One region of the Candidatus Thiodiazotropha endoloripes genome, then DNA from elsewhere that is predicted to be linked to it. Evidence: predicted binding sites of a transcription regulator. Region 1 holds the regulator's gene; the other holds the start of a gene.
What was found. Region 1 encodes FNR, which switches genes on or off when oxygen is low (the NO sensors DNR and NnrR bind a similar motif). Its sites were predicted from a motif close to TTGATNTANATCAA; they were not measured.
Positions count from the first base shown of each region.

Region 1 (3,409 bases):
CTGATACCCGAGGGGAAGCTGTTACTGAGTGGTTTCAATCCCTGGAGTCTGTGGGGTGGGGTGAGGTTGCTGCGCATGCGCTCTTCCACGCCTCCCTGGTGTGGCCACTTTTTCAGCAGCCGGCGGGTACTGGATTGGCTGGCACTGCTGGGCTTCGATCTGCTGGAGATCCAGTATCTGAACTACCGGCCACCGATTCAAAGCCTGGGTGTGATGCAGAAGTTGCAGTTTATGGAGCAGTTCGGTGACAAGGTCTATCCGAATTTTGGTGGTGTGTATATCATACTGGCGGTGAAGCGAGTGGTGACGATCACCCCGATCCGGCCGAAATGGTCGGTGAAGAAGCGGGTTATTCCCACCGCAGCTGAACCCACAATCAGAAACGGTACCTGAGTTACACCTACCATGGATTGCAGCAGAATTCGATGACACAGCATGTAGAACTCTTTACGGATGGCGCCTGCAAGGGCAATCCCGGGCCTGGTGGCTGGGGGGCAGTATTGCGCTATGGGGATCATGAGAAACAACTCTTTGGGGGCGAGGCCAGCACCACCAATAATCGCATGGAGTTGTTGGCGGTCATCAAGGGATTACAGCAGCTGAAAAGAGCCAGTCGTGTCGCTGTGACCACCGATTCCCAATATGTCAAAAATGGCATTACCCAATGGATTCATAACTGGAAAAAGAATGGCTGGAAGACGGCCGCCAGGAAGGCGGTGAAAAATGCCGATCTGTGGCAGAGCCTCGACTGCGAGGTTAAAAAACACCAGGTGGATTGGCACTGGGTGAAAGGGCATGCGGGGCATCCCGGTAATGAGTTGGCGGACCAGCTGGCCAACAAGGGTATCCAGGAGCTGTAGGATGATGCGTCAGATCGTGCTCGATACTGAAACCACAGGTCTGGAGCCTGAACAGGGCCACAGGATCATTGAGATCGGCTGTGTCGAGCTGGTCGACAGGCGGCTGACCGGTAACAATTTTCATCAGTTTCTCCAGCCGGAGCGGGAGATCGATGCCGGAGCTATCGAGGTGCATGGCATCACCAATGAGTTTCTTGCCGATAAGCCCAGATTTTGTGATGTGGCCCAGGATTTCGTGGAGTATGTACGTGGTGCCGAGCTGATCATCCACAACGCCCCGTTTGACGTGGGATTCCTCGATCATGAGTTGAAACTGATGGAGAATCCCCAGCGTATCGACACGCTTAGCGCGGTTACCGATACACTGGTGATGGCAAAGAAGATGCATCCGGGGCAGAGGAACAGCCTCGATGCCCTGTGTAAACGCTACGATATCGACAACTCTCATCGTGAGCTTCATGGAGCACTACTCGATGCGGAGATTCTGGCGGATGTCTATCTGATGATGACCGGCGGCCAGGCGGCACTGGTGTTGGATGATCAGCTCGGACAGCAGGGTGGCGATGAGAATGCGGCCGACAATATCCGTCGTCTGGCTGCCGACCGTCCACCCCTGAAGGTGATCCTGGCGGATGAGTCCGAGCTGGAAGCCCATCAGCGGCAGCTTGAAGCGATGGGTGAGGCCTGTATCTGGCACAAACAGCCGTAGCGGTCGAATCGGAGAAAAGACCCTAGGGCCTATTAGATTTAGTGTTAACAGGCCCTAAGTCAGCCCCTTGATTGACTCGATTTGGCGCTGTCGCTGCCCTGCACGATGTCGTAGAGTCTGGGTATGTCGAGCAACTGAACATGTTTGCGTTCCACCCTCAGCAGGTTTTCATCCTGAAAACGGGTAAAAAGCCGGCTGACTGTTTCAACGGCCAGGCCAAGATAGTTACCGATTTCATGACGGGACATACTGAGAAAGAAGTCGCTGGCTGAAAACCCCCGTTGTTTGAATCGCTCCGAGAAACTGAGCAGAAAGGTGGCCAGGCGCTCTTCGGCACTCTTTTTACCCAGCAGGGTCAGCATTTCCGTATCCTGGCCGATCTCGCGGCTCAGCAGGCGGTACATCTGATGCTGCAGGCTGGGCATGATGGCGCTCAGAGACTCCAACTGGGAGAATGGGATCTCGCACACCGCAGTGGTCTCAAGGGCAATCGCCGAGCAGGTGTGGCAATCATCCTGAATGGCATCCAGGCCGATCAGCTCACCCGGAAGGTGGAAGCCCAGTACCTGTTCTCCGCCATCTTCGTTGGGACTGTAGGTTTTTACCGAGCCGCTGGTGATGACCCGCAGGCTATGGAACTTATCACCGCCACGGTATAGATGATCCCCACGATGGTAGGGTCGGCCCCGTTTGATGATGCAGTCAAGGCGCTCCACGTCATCCGGTGTCAATCCCATCGGTAGACAGAGGGTGGCCAGACTGCAGTTCTTGCAGGCTACCTTGATATTTTCAAATGAGACAACTTTTCTGCTAGTCAAGTAATCGCTCCAGCATGCGGGGTGCTTTGATATCAACGCCTGGTAAAGACGGTTTTCGCGTCAGGGGTATCATTTCCTTTCCGAGATGACCTCAATTTCCTCAATGGCGTTACAGCTCCCAGAGGTTGATGTTTAAACCGCTGGAGCCACCTCTACCGCATTCCCGGCAAACAGCCTGTCGGAGCGGATAGCTTGTCTCCCCATCCTACAACCACATCCTTGTCTCTCTACTATTTTGTGAACCAGCACACGGCCTATTTTTCCAGAAATTCTTGATGTTGATCAAGTCGTTTTGGTTTTTTTATTACTTTGGGTCATTGCAGGAGCCGTATCCAGGGCCGTTGGGAGCAAAAAAAAGCCGGCCTGAAGGCCGGCTTTTCTGCACATGGGTAGGCTTATTGAGCCGGTGCAGCTGGTGCAGGTGCTGCAGCTGGAGGCGCAGGATAGCCGTATGGAGCACCGTAAGGAGCGCCATAAGGAGCACCATAACCGTATGGAGCGCCATAACCATAAGGTCCATAGCCACCATAGTCACGGTAGTAGTTGTTACCCCGGCCATAGCCAGAACCGCGGGCATTACCACTCATGCCGAAGCTGAAATCACCGGAGCCATCACCCCAACCATCGCCCCAACCGTCATTGTTCCAGCCGCGGTTACCATAGCCAGGACCGCCCCACCAGGCAGAGGCACTGGTAGACGCAGCTACAAGAGCAGCGATGCTCAGAACTTTAGCAAATTTAGTCATGCTTTCTTCCTCTCAAATGATTGTTTTGATACTACCATCGGTGATGTATAAAAGTGGCTTCCTAAGCCTCCATCATACGATGCTTGAGGACTCTACAACGAGGTCGGCCGAAAAAACGGCTTGGACTGTCGGGTAAAGTGCTACTAGCCTCAGTAGTTGTTATTTGCGAAACACGCCAATCGATTATAGACCTTGAGCGGTGATATTCAAACGAATTCTTCCCCCCTCGGCAGTTATGACGAATCTATGACGGACCGGCCCTTCGAGATTGAGTGA
Region 1 is NZ_LVJW01000003.1:609,047-612,455, forward strand. Features, by position in the region: gene A3193_RS02790 (class I SAM-dependent methyltransferase) at 1-393, shown strand, start outside; gene rnhA (ribonuclease HI) at 426-860, shown strand; gene dnaQ (DNA polymerase III subunit epsilon) at 865-1,569, shown strand; gene fnr (fumarate/nitrate reduction transcriptional regulator Fnr) at 1,629-2,387, opposite strand; gene A3193_RS02810 (sulfur globule family protein) at 2,783-3,133, opposite strand.

Region 2 (3,409 bases), 1.3 Mb from region 1:
AGCGTGATCGGGTTTTTGTAAGCAAGTTGTTGCAGTGCCTGACCCGCATTGTCCGGATCGAAATCATCCAGCAGGGGGAGCAGGTCCGATTTGGTGATCAGGACGTGATCCGCTGCACGGAAGATCACCGGATATTTGGCCGGTTTGTCATCCCCCTCGGTTACCGATAACAGGGTAACATTGAGGTGCTGTCCCAGGTCGAAGCTTGCCGGACAGACCAGATTACCCACGTTTTCAATAAACAGCAGGTCCAATTCATCCAGCGGGGTCTGGTGCAAGGCCTGGTGGATCATGTGGGCATCCAGGTGACAGGCAGTGCCGGTGGTTATCTGAACGGCCGGTACGCCTTTGTCTCTGATGCGCTGGGCGTCGTTTTCAGTCTCCAGGTCTCCCTCGATGACACCGATTTTGTAGCGCTCCTTGAGGTGATCGATGGTGCGTTCCAGGAGACGGGTCTTGCCACTGCCCGGGGACGACATCAGATTGATCGCCAGCACACCATGTCTTTCGAAGTGCTCTCGGTTGTGTGCCGCCTGATGGTCGTTTTCGCTCAGCAGATTCTCCAATACCTCGATAGCGACATGGTCATCGGAAGTATGCGCATGCTTGCCACCTTCCTCGATCAGATGACGGTTGCCATGGGTAACATTACATCCACAGGTGTCACACATTTTACAGCTACTCCCAAGTTAGTTTTTTGTCAGTTCAACACTGGCCAACAGCAGTTCGTCACCACTGATCAGGCGGGTGCGATAGTCTCCACACTTAGCACAAAGCAGGCGATTGGCCTGGGCATCGGAATCATAACCACATTGTAGACAATGGACCCGCACCGGCTGGGTCTGGGTCACCAGTTCTGCCGCCTCGGCTCTGGTTCCGCATCTTGCTATGGTGAAGGCCTGCTGCAGCAGTTCGGGAACCACCCCGGAGAGTGGTCCGATCTGAATCACGATACGCTCAACAGATGTTGCCTGTTCGCGCTGGGCGATCTCTTCCACTTGTCTCAGCATGGATTGACAAACCGACAGCTCATGCATCAGTCTGCGGATCCATTTTGGTTAACATCTCATCATAGATTTCCCAGGCGGATTGGGCCTCCTGAGGGGAGACCTTCTGTATGGCATAGCCCACATGTACCACCACGAAATCATCCGCAGCCAACTCCTCATGCTGTAACATGAACAGGCTGACCTCCCTTTCAACCCCTTTGGCTTCGCAGCGTGCGGTAAAGCCATCAATCTCTTTTATCTGCATGGGTATGCCAAGACACATGGTGTAACCTGCCTGGTGAGGTGATTTAAGTCTGGGCCTGGTGAGAGGTCCAAAGGGAGCTGATGGCTTTGTGTTTACCGAGCCTGACATCTTAATCATCCGGCTGGCTGCCAGGATGACAGTGATACAGGCGTGACATATCACTCCAAGTTCCCTTAAAGTTATTCTCGCAGGGAGTCAGGTGTCGCTTCAAGGTAGAATGTTGATCAAGCACAATAACTCGGTGAATTTCAGGACTGAGCGTATGACGATAGAGCGTGTTTTAATCCTGGGCATTGGAAATACCCTGCTCAGTGATGAGGGTATTGGCATCCATCTGGTGACTGCCATGCAAAAGAAAACCGGGGATATTCCTGGGGTTACCTATATGGATGGCGGCACCCTGAGCTTTACACTGGCGGAACCCATTGCCGATGCGGATGGATTGATCGTGGTGGATGCGGCGCGTATGAAACAGCCTCCCGGTGCACTTAAGGTGTTTCGTAACGATGCGATGGATCGTTATCTGAGTGGTAATCGCTCGAGTGTTCACGAAGTCAGCCTTGGAGATTTATTGGACATCGCTCGTTTATCCGAAACCCTACCGGCAGAACGTTGCCTGGTCGGCATTGAACCAAAAGAGCTGGATTGGGGTGAGTCCCTGAGCGATGCGGTTGCACCAACTGTTGACCAGGGCATCGAAGAGATAATTTCCATACTTAAAGAGTGGGGAATATTTTCATAACAGGATTTTATTTAATCTTCACATAATATTCAGGTCTTTTAATGTCTCATTGATGATCCAGATCAGCACCTGTATCAGAAATAGGTGATATTCTTTCTATAAGTAATTATTTAGGGCTTTCCTGATGCAGCGACTACAGGACATCGCCATAAAAGTTGAGTCTCCCGAAGGCGTTCAAGCCAGCCATGGGAACGCACTCCCCATCTTGCACGAAATCCTCCACGCCCTGCAGCGCTTCTCCACCGAAGGTGAACAGAGTTGTATCGATTTACGATCACTGCCGTTTGGCCCGGGTGATGAAGAGGAACTGTTGCGCCTGCTGGGTCGGGGTGAGATCAATGTGACGATGGACGCATTGGGTGAAAGCACCATCTGGGAGACGGCTTTTTCTGGAGTCTGGATTGTCGATCACCGGAACGCCGAGGGCGAACCTGTCGCTCTGCAGATAGAGATCGGCCCTGTCCCCCAAATCGTATTCTCACAGCAGGAAGATATCGTTGACGCCATTGACCGGCTAGAAGCACAGTTAAATGACCATTAAGTCCGCATTTTGATCGAAGCGGTAGGAGTTGTGATGGCTGATGATCGAAAAAAACTCTCTATGACACTGGGCGAAAGCCTGCGTCAGCAAGGGGTATCCAGGCGGGGATTTCTGAAGTATTGCGCCGCCACTGCATCGATGATGGCACTGCCACCAACCATGGTGCCTGCAATCGCACAGGCACTTGAGAAAGCGAAACGCCCATCGGTTATCTGGCTTTCATTTCAGGAGTGTACCGGTTGCACCGAGTCGCTGACCCGCAGTCACTCCCCAAGCGTGGAAAACCTGATATTCGATCATATCTCACTGGATTATCACCATACCTTGCAGGTTGCTTCGGGTGATGCCGCAGAAGCCGCCAGAGAAGCGGCCATGCATGAGAATGAAGGCAAGTACATCGTGGTTGTCGATGGATCCATTCCACTGGCCAACCCGGGCTATTCCTCAATTGCGGGCATCAGTAATCTGCAGATGCTAGAAGAGACGGTGGCCGGTGCAGCGGCAGTGGTTGCCGTCGGCAGTTGTGCCGCATTCGGTGGCCTGCCTCATGCCAATCCCAATCCAACCGGGGCGGTTTCCGTGGGTGAGATCGTCAAGGATAAACCGGTGGTCAACGTATCCGGCTGTCCACCAATCCCTACGGTGATTACCGGTGTACTGGCCCACTTCCTGACCTTTGGTTCACTACCGGAACTGGATGCTCTGGGACGCCCGATGGTGTTCTTCGGGCAGAGCATTCATGATCGATGTTATCGGCGGCCTTTCTATGACAAAGGCCTATTTGCCGAGACTTTCGACGATGAAGGGGCGCGTAAGGGTTGGTGTCTGTTCAGACTGGGCTGCAAAGGGCCAATGACCTACAACGCCTGTGC
Region 2 is NZ_LVJW01000003.1:1,893,468-1,896,876, reverse strand. Features, by position in the region: gene hypB (hydrogenase nickel incorporation protein HypB) at 1-671, opposite strand, end outside; gene A3193_RS08510 (hydrogenase maturation nickel metallochaperone HypA/HybF) at 690-1,010, opposite strand; gene A3193_RS08505 (HypC/HybG/HupF family hydrogenase formation chaperone) at 1,030-1,272, opposite strand; gene A3193_RS08500 (HyaD/HybD family hydrogenase maturation endopeptidase) at 1,517-1,996, shown strand; gene A3193_RS08495 (hydrogenase expression/formation protein) at 2,121-2,537, shown strand; gene A3193_RS08490 (hydrogenase small subunit) at 2,571-3,409, shown strand, end outside.
Region 2: a site for FNR is predicted at 1,475-1,488, ahead of A3193_RS08500 (HyaD/HybD family hydrogenase maturation endopeptidase). Genes of this name have one in related genera too.